Regions from separate parts of the Bacillus sp. M5A3_1b genome, predicted to be linked through region 1. Evidence: riboswitches for the same ligand, from Rfam matches in the RefSeq annotation. Region 1 holds a riboswitch; each other region holds the start of a gene.

Region 1 (2,210 bases):
TTTACGGAAACGGTAATGACTAATTGCGATTCCGACCCATGCGATAAAGCCTGACATTCCAGATGCGTTTAATAACCAAATGTATACAACACCGTCGCCGAATAAGGAAGCAATGAAAGCGATACTACCGACAATTGACGTTACGATTAATGCGTTAACAGGTACACCGCGGCTGTCTAATTTGCCTAAGAATTTTGGTGCTTTACCTTGGCGAGCTAAGTCCCAAAGCATACGAGTTGATGCATACATACCAGAGTTACCAGCAGATAGTACTGCCGTTAAAATAACAGCGTTCATAACAGAAGCAGCAAAGGCAACGCCCGCTTTTTCAAAAATAAGTGTAAACGGACTTACTGTAACATCGCTTGCGGCAAGGCTTTCAGTTGTATAAGGAATTAATAAACCGATAACGAGAATCGCAAGGATATAGAATAAAAGAATACGCCAAAAGATAGAACGAATTGCTTTTGGAATGTTACGCTCTGGATCAGCAGTTTCACCAGCAGCTACTCCTAATAATTCAGTTCCTTGGAAGGAGAAACCAGCAGCCATAAATACACCGATAATTGCCATAATGCCGCCATTAAATGGTGCATCTGCAACTGTAAAGTTTTTGAAGCCAACAGTTTCGCCACCCATAATTCCGAAAATCATCATAAAGCCGACAATTAAAAAGATAATAATAGTAACTACTTTAATAAGTGCGAACCAATATTCAGATTCACCAAACCCTTTAACAGATAAATAGTTTAAAAGGAAAATAATAGCTAAACATAATCCACTCCAAATAAGAGAAGGGGTATCAGGGAACCAAAATTTCATAATTAATGTTACAGCAGCGAGTTCAGCAGCAATTGTAATGGCCCAGTTATACCAATAGTTCCATCCAAGTGCAAAGCCAAGGGACGGATCAACAAATTTTGTTGCATAAGTACTAAAAGATCCAGTAACAGGCATGTAAGCTGCGAGTTCAGCTAAGCTTGTCATTAAAAAGTAAACCATAATCCCAATTGCGGCGTATGCAATTAATGCGCCACCAGGTCCAGCTGAATGGATGACACCACCGCTGGCAAGAAATAGTCCGGTACCGATTGTACCACCGAGAGAAATCATCGTAAGGTGACGAGATTTTAATCCGCGTTTTAATTCACCTTGTCCTTGTGTAGTTTGCGTTTTAGAGGTAGCTTGATTCGTTGCGCTATTCATGTTCAACACTCCTTTTCTTGTAAGATAGGAAGGAACGGGGGAGAAAAATACAAAAAACCGCCAAAGGAATTTGGCGGAACGTTTCACAAATAACCACCCCATCATACCCTTCCGTTAAGATAGCACCCCACGTTTACACGGTAATTTTGTAAACGTGACAGTTCTGTTCCTTTCGGAGACAGCCCCAGCTCATAATTCCAGAGAAGAAATATAAACTTCGGCAACTTTTCCTTTCAAACGGAGTCGGTGACATTCTCTGTGTCTCGTCCGTTTTACTCATAAAAGTCGCAACCTCTACCTCATCGGATTGATGAGGATTTGATATATTGCTAAGATTTTTAATATATGGCAATTGTAATGACTTTCTGAATATATTGCAAGATATTTTGTTAGGAAAAGTCAAAAAATATCGGTTATTGTATAGGAAACGCTTGCAAAACTCCACCCGAACTTACTATTATGTAACAATAAGCAAAGAAAAAATTGTTATACAAATGTTTCGCAAAAAATATTGAAAAACCCTCTAAAATTAAAAGAAAATTCAGAAAATATAATTCGACATAACTATTAAAAGAGGATTATTCCTTAAATTCGTTTCAAAGAATAAGTATAAATCTGATGAATAGAATGAATATTCTTTTTATTTCTGGTAAAATTGAAGTATTGTTTAATTGAAAAGGGGAAATCAACATGAAATTAGAAACAGAAAGGCTCTATATAGTACCGTGTACAGAAGAGAGGATGCACGTTGCGAGCAAGCAAGGATATGATAGTGGTCCACATATTGTAGGACATGTAGAAACTGTAAAAAAAGATAAGGAAGTATTACCTTGGGGTGCGTGGTATGTCATTCGAAAAGAAGATGACATCGTTCTAGGTGATATAGGGTTTAAAGGGAAACCAAATGAGGAACATATAGTAGAAATTGGTTACGGATTTATTGAGAAATATTGGAATAAAGGGTATGCGACAGAAGCTGTAAGAGAGCTAATAAATTGGGCTTT
Region 2 (2,210 bases), on a different contig from region 1:
AGTCCTACCCTGTTTCTATTGATATAGGAAGGAAATAGATTCATATATTTTTTAAAGTTTTACCGGTGGAAATTAACTCATCTGCACTAAAGGCTCAATTTTCGCCATAAATGATTGATGCAGTGCCTCGACACCTGTTACTAAATGAAGGCGGTCAATAACGACAGACACTTTAATTTCTGATGTACTTACCATTTTAATATGAATATCTTCTTCTTTTAAAGTAGTGAACATATTTGCAGCAACACCAGGATTAGAGACCATACCCGATCCTACAATGGATACTTTTGCTAAATGATTTTCATATTCTACAGATTCATAGTGAAGTGTTTCTTGATTCTGTTCCAATACCTCTAATGTTTCTTCTAAATCATTAGAATGGATTGAGAAGGAGAGGTGAACAGTTCCTTCATTTGTAATACTTTGAATGATGATATCTACATTAATATGTGCCGCTGCTAATGTAGAGAAAACTGTTGAAAGTGCACCTTGTTCCAATCCTTTCATTGTGACGCGTGTAATATTATCTTCAAATGCAATACCTTTAACGATTGATTGTTGTTCCATGTTATATTCTCCTTTTACAATTGTTCCGTTTTCTTGTTCCATACTTGAGCGAACTTCTAACATGACATTATGATTTTTAGCAAACTCAACAGCACGCGGGTGTAATACACCAGCACCGAGGTTTGCTAGTTCTAGCATTTCGTCATAAGAAATTTCATCTAATTTATAAGCATCTTTTACAACTCGTGGGTCCGTTGTATATACACCGGTCACATCCGTGTAAATATCACATTTTTTTGCTTTCAGTGCAGCGGCTAATGCAACAGCAGTTGTATCAGAACCACCGCGGCCAAGCGTTGTAATTTCATGGTTTTCACTCATTCCTTGGAAGCCAGCTACAATAACAATCGTGCCTTCAGTAAGATAAGACTGAATTCGATCTGTATGAATTTCAGTAATCCGTGCACTATTATGTACAGATTCTGTCGTAATACCAGCTTGCCATCCAGTTAATGAAATCGCGTTATAACCTTTTGCTTGTAGTGCCATCGTTAATAATGAAATAGTCACTTGCTCTCCTGTTGATAGAAGCATATCCATTTCGCGTTTACTCGGATTTTCTGAAATCGCGTTAGCAAGTGCTACGAGTTCATCTGTGCTTTTTCCCATTGCTGAAACGACAGAGACGATGCTATGTCCTCGTTCATATTCTTCAATAATTAAATTTGCTACATGTTGAATGCGCTCAACGCTTCCAACAGAAGTGCCACCAAATTTTTGTACAATCGTTTCCATTACGAATTCCTTCTTTCATCCATTTTTAAGAATAGATTAGGACATATATAAATCCCAATATTCCTGTAGTTACCAGAGAAAAACAAAAAACACCATCTCAAATAAGTGAGGATGGTGCTGTTACAGGAAAAGGGAAACAGAAAACGGAGCTAATAAAAAAACCGCCAAAAAAGGAATACCATAAAAATGATATCTCTTTTTTGTAGATAGCTCTTCATACATACACTGCTGTACATATGACAGTTCTGTTTCTATTCGAAAACAGCCCCAATCGATAAATGCAGAGAAATATATCGATTTCGGCAATACTTCCTTTCATCTAATTTCATAGACATCTCTGTGTCTCCATTAGAATAATCATAAGTATCGCAACCTCTATCTCACGTTTTAGGCGAGAGTGTTTGATTTATGAAGTTGTTGGTAACATTTGTTTTATAATAATTTAAATTTTTCGGGGAATCAAGTGTTTTGTATAAATTTTAAAAATTCTTTCTTCTCTTGGAGGAGTTTGTGAAAACTGTAGCAAAATAAATTCATAGCATGTACATTAAAATTATAGCGCATTGGAGGTGGAAGAATGAAGGGGAAAAAGCCTATTTATGTTTCGGCAGAAATGAACACAACAATGGAGAAATTATGGGAATACACGCAAGAACCACATATACATACAGAATGGGATGCTCGCTTTACTGAAATTTCATATTTAGAGAAAAAAGAAGGAGAACCGCAGAAGTTTTTATATAAAACAAAGATCGGATTTGGACTTGAAATAGCTGGGGAAGGAGAATCGATAGGTGAAATAAGAAAAGAAACGGGAGAACGGATTTCTTCTTTAAAATTTTGGACGGATAATAAATTATCACTTATTCAAATAGGGCGTGGTTATTGGAAGTATACACCGCGTAAAG
Region 3 (2,210 bases), on a different contig from region 1:
ACGTATGCGATCGTTCCCAATAATATTTTCATATGTTTCACGCTCTACAACAATTTGTGATGTGCCGCCTTTCGCGAAGACGACAGCTGGTCTACGAATCCGATTATAATTATTCGCCATCGAGTATCCATATGCCCCTGTACAAGAAATTGCTAATAAATCGGCTGAAGCAACTTTCGGTAGAGTGATATCCCAAATTAACATATCTCCACTCTCACAGCACTTCCCAGCAATCGAGACAAGTTCCTCATTCTCATCATTCCCTCGATTCGCTAACATCGCTTCATAACGAGCGTTATATAAAGCAGGTCTTAAATTATCAGTCATCCCACCATCCACTGATACATATTTCCGAATACCAGGAATGTCTTTCACAGATCCGACTGTATAAATTGTCGTTCCAGCATCCCCTACAATACTACGGCCTGGTTCAACCCATATTTCTGGCAGGGGATAATTACATACTGTAAATTGTTCCCTCACAGCACTTGTTACAGCTCGCACATATGTCTCAAGAGTTAATGGTGTATCTGACTCTGTGTAGCGTATTCCGAATCCTCCGCCTACATTTAGCACTTTTACTACATAGTTTGTTCGCTCTCTCACTTCTTCTAAAAATTGACGAAGAACTTCAATCGCTCGCACAAAGCCGGCCGTTTCAAATATTTGTGATCCGATATGTGAATGAATTCCTAACACATTATAATTTGATTTTTGTAAAGCAATCTCAATTACTTGCATCGCTTGACCATTTGACACGCCAAATCCAAATTTCGAATCATCTTGGCCTGTTGTAATATATTCATGTGTGTGCGCCTCTACTCCGGGCGTTACACGAATTAATATGTTCACAAATTTCCCATGTTGCACTGCTAAATCATGCAAAATTTCTAATTCTAAGAAATTATCTACGACAAAACAACCAATATTCGCCTGAAGAGCCATCACAATTTCTTCTTCTGTTTTATTATTGCCGTGAAAATGAATGCGTGATGCCGGAAATCCTGCTTGCAGCGCAGTATATAATTCTCCTCCAGAAACAACATCTAATGACATATTCTCTTCACGAGCCACTCGGCACATCTCCATGCACAAGAACGCCTTGCTTGCATATGCTACTTGATAAGAGAAACCACTTTCTTTAAACGCACGATGAAACGCGCGGCACTTTCCTCGAATTGACTCTTCATCGTATACATAAAGTGGTGTTCCGTATTGTTTTGCTAGCTGCGTCGTATCGCACCCTCCAATTTCTAAGTGTCCTTGCCCATTGATTCGGCTCGTGCCGTGTAAATACATTTGAATTCCTCCCTTATTTCCTCTAAAACTCATAACCCCAATCTTCTATTCATTGCAGCACGCTTTTAGATAGACAAAAAACGCGCGGAACAATGTTCACACGCGTTTCTTATTAGGAAAAATATATATTGAAAAAATAAACGAGTTGTTATCTCCTCAAAATAAGAAACCGCATCAACATCTCCAAATAGCTCTCCATAAAATAAATATTATGACAGTACTACATTTATTCAATGCAGTCCCAATATATGAATAAGATGGTTATTCTTATATTTCGGCAATAGTCCCTTTCAACCTATGATCACAGATTCCATTAAATCTCCCATAGCTTACTCTTTCCTATCGCGGCCTCTACCTTTGAGAGTAGATGAGGTAAGTCTATTTAATTTTCAAACATCTAATTGTTGCTATTAACAATACCAAAGGATCATTTTATTTGTCAAACAATTTTTTATATTGTTTTTTTACAGTTTAATTTCGTATCATTTGGTAAGCGCTTTACTGAAATCTTTGACACTTCCCATTCGCCTTCTTCATTATTAAATGTAATCGTTACCTTCTCAAATGGTGGAGCAATTTTCCCAGCAACTCGTTCATACTTCGTTACTTCAATACTTGCTTGAAATAAATATGTACCGCTATACACTTTTTTTAAACTAATAATTTTAGGACATTGATAAGGCTTCAAGCTCCCATATTGTTTTTCAATTGCTTTATTTATTTTCGGAAATAAAACAGAATAAAGGGCATCTTCCATAAGAGGTGCATCATATTGGGCTACCGACACACTCGGTGAAGCAAAAAGTATAACACTACTGCATACTATAAAATATAATAATCTTCGCATTATAACCTCCGTATTATTACACGATTCTTTCTGCGCACGATAATTATCATACATAGAAACTCCG
Region 4 (2,210 bases), on a different contig from region 1:
TATGGGTAACGCTGTTATTTTCAAACCAGCAACTCAAGGTGCAATTAGTGGTATTAAAATGGTTGAAGCACTTCATAAAGCTGGCCTTCCAAAAGGTCTTGTAAACGTAGCTACAGGACGCGGTTCTGTAATTGGTGACTACTTAGTAGAACACGAAGGCATCAATATGGTATCGTTCACAGGTGGTACAAACACAGGTAAACATTTAGCGAAAAAAGCTGCAATGATTCCACTTGTATTAGAACTTGGTGGTAAAGACCCTGGTATCGTTCGTGAAGATGCTGACTTACAAGATGCTGCAAACCATATCGTAAGCGGTGCATTCTCTTACTCTGGTCAACGTTGTACTGCTATTAAACGTGTACTTGTACACGAAAACGTAGCGGACGAGCTTGTTAGCTTATTAAAAGCGCAAGTAGCTGAGCTATCAGTTGGATCTCCAGAACAAGACAGCACAATCGTTCCATTAATCGACGACAAGTCTGCTGACTTCGTTCAAGGCTTAGTTGACGACGCTGTTGAAAAAGGTGCAACAATCGTTATCGGTAACAAACGTGAGCGTAACTTAATTTACCCAACATTAATCGACCACGTAACAGAAGAAATGAAAGTTGCTTGGGAAGAGCCATTCGGCCCAATCCTTCCAATCATCCGTGTTTCTTCAGATGAGCAAGCAATTGAAATTGCTAACAAATCAGAGTTCGGCTTACAAGCAAGTGTCTTCACAAAAGACATTAACAAAGCATTTGCAATTGCTAACAAAATCGAAACTGGTTCTGTTCAAATTAACGGACGTACAGAGCGCGGCCCTGACCACTTCCCATTCATCGGTGTAAAAGGTTCAGGTATGGGCGCACAAGGTATTCGTAAGAGCCTTGAGTCTATGACACGTGAAAAAGTAACTGTATTAAACTTAGTTTAATCTTATATGTAGAAGCTGATCTAATTTTGGATCAGCTTCTTTTTATATCAAATAATTATTCATTCCTAATAACAAACTCTTCTCTATAATCTGATTATTACTATATCCATTGACGTATAAAAATTCATTTGTTACTCTTAAAGACGTTAATTTAATATTTAAATCCTCATTCGTATCTCGGTGAGGTAGAGGTTGCAGTCATTAAGAGTATCATTTCAGGAGATGTAGTGGCATTGATGAAGGAATGAGAAAGGAATGATTGCCGAAGTAAGCCCGTGTCCACCATGCACGCTTGCTGGGTCTGCATTTAATAAGTGCAGAACTGTCACAAACGAAACGTTTCGTTTGTGGAGAGCTATCGAGAGGTATGTCGTGGGTTTCTTATAAGATAGAAAGCATGTAGCGGCAAATTACGTGCTTTTTTTGTTTTGTTTGGGACTTCTCTTCTCTACTAAGAAGACATACATATCTCCTCGCTTGACTTGGTTATACTAACTTTGGAGGTATTTTCTATGCAACAAAAAAAATGGGGCTTTTGGGTATTAACAGCTTTCGTTGTCGGTAACATGGTTGGCGCTGGTATTTTCATGGTGCCAAGTACGTTGGCACAAACAGCAAGCCCTCTCGGTGTCACTTTAGCTTGGTTAACAACAGGGTTTGGTGTTTTAATGCTAGCTCTTGTTTTCGGTAATTTAGCAATTCGTCGTCCTGATTTAACGACAGGACCACAAAGTCATGCATATGCTTTATTCTCAACACCAAAAAAGAAAAAAATGGCTGGTTTCAGTATGGTATGGGGATATTGGGTTGCAAACTGGGCAAGTAACGTTGCCATCATTACATCTTTCGCGGGATATTTATCACTCTTTTTCCCAATTATGAAAGATACACGACTACTCTTTTCAATCGGCTTGTTCGATATAGAAGTCGGAAAACTAATTACATTTACGATTTGTTCCATCTTACTTTGGGGAACTCATATTATATTAACAAACGGTGTAAGCGGAGCTGGAAAGCTAAACTTCTTAGCAACAACAACGAAAGTAACTGGATTCCTTTTATTCATCGTCGTTACTTTATTTGCATTCGAAGCTTCTAAGTTTGGACAATGGTACACACCGATGATCGATAAATCAGGTGTATCACACGGCCTTCTTTCACAAGTAAACTTAGCTGCTCTTACAACGCTTTGGGCATTTATCGGAATTGAATCGGCAGTACTTTTATCAAACCGTGCTACCTCTCCTAAAACAGTAAAACGCGCAACAGTTGCAGGATTACTTATTAC

Evidence for each region. Region 1 has a riboswitch for lysine ahead of ACLBWW_RS14720 (amino acid permease). Riboswitches for the same ligand answer to the same signal wherever they lie in the genome.
Region 2: another riboswitch for lysine. It lies ahead of ACLBWW_RS06295 (aspartate kinase); the one in region 1 lies ahead of ACLBWW_RS14720 (amino acid permease).
Region 3: another riboswitch for lysine. It lies ahead of lysA (diaminopimelate decarboxylase); the one in region 1 lies ahead of ACLBWW_RS14720 (amino acid permease).
Region 4: another riboswitch for lysine. It lies ahead of ACLBWW_RS20660 (amino acid permease); the one in region 1 lies ahead of ACLBWW_RS14720 (amino acid permease).

The regions. Positions count from the first base shown of each region.
Region 1 covers NZ_JBKEZY010000004.1:408,363-410,572, reverse strand. The annotation lists gene ACLBWW_RS14720 (amino acid permease) at 1-1,206, opposite strand, end outside; lysine riboswitch at 1,319-1,511, opposite strand; gene ACLBWW_RS14715 (GNAT family N-acetyltransferase) at 1,897-2,210, shown strand, end outside.
Region 2 covers NZ_JBKEZY010000002.1:24,034-26,243, reverse strand. The annotation lists gene ACLBWW_RS06295 (aspartate kinase) at 73-1,302, opposite strand; lysine riboswitch at 1,502-1,688, opposite strand; partial or broken gene ACLBWW_RS06290 (hypothetical protein) at 1,880-2,210, shown strand, end outside.
Region 3 covers NZ_JBKEZY010000002.1:340,637-342,846, forward strand. The annotation lists gene lysA (diaminopimelate decarboxylase) at 1-1,299, opposite strand, end outside; lysine riboswitch at 1,480-1,661, opposite strand; gene ACLBWW_RS07945 (DUF3888 domain-containing protein) at 1,751-2,146, opposite strand.
Region 4 covers NZ_JBKEZY010000007.1:192,953-195,162, forward strand. The annotation lists gene gapN (NADP-dependent glyceraldehyde-3-phosphate dehydrogenase) at 1-922, shown strand, start outside; lysine riboswitch at 1,101-1,288, shown strand; gene ACLBWW_RS20660 (amino acid permease) at 1,435-2,210, shown strand, end outside.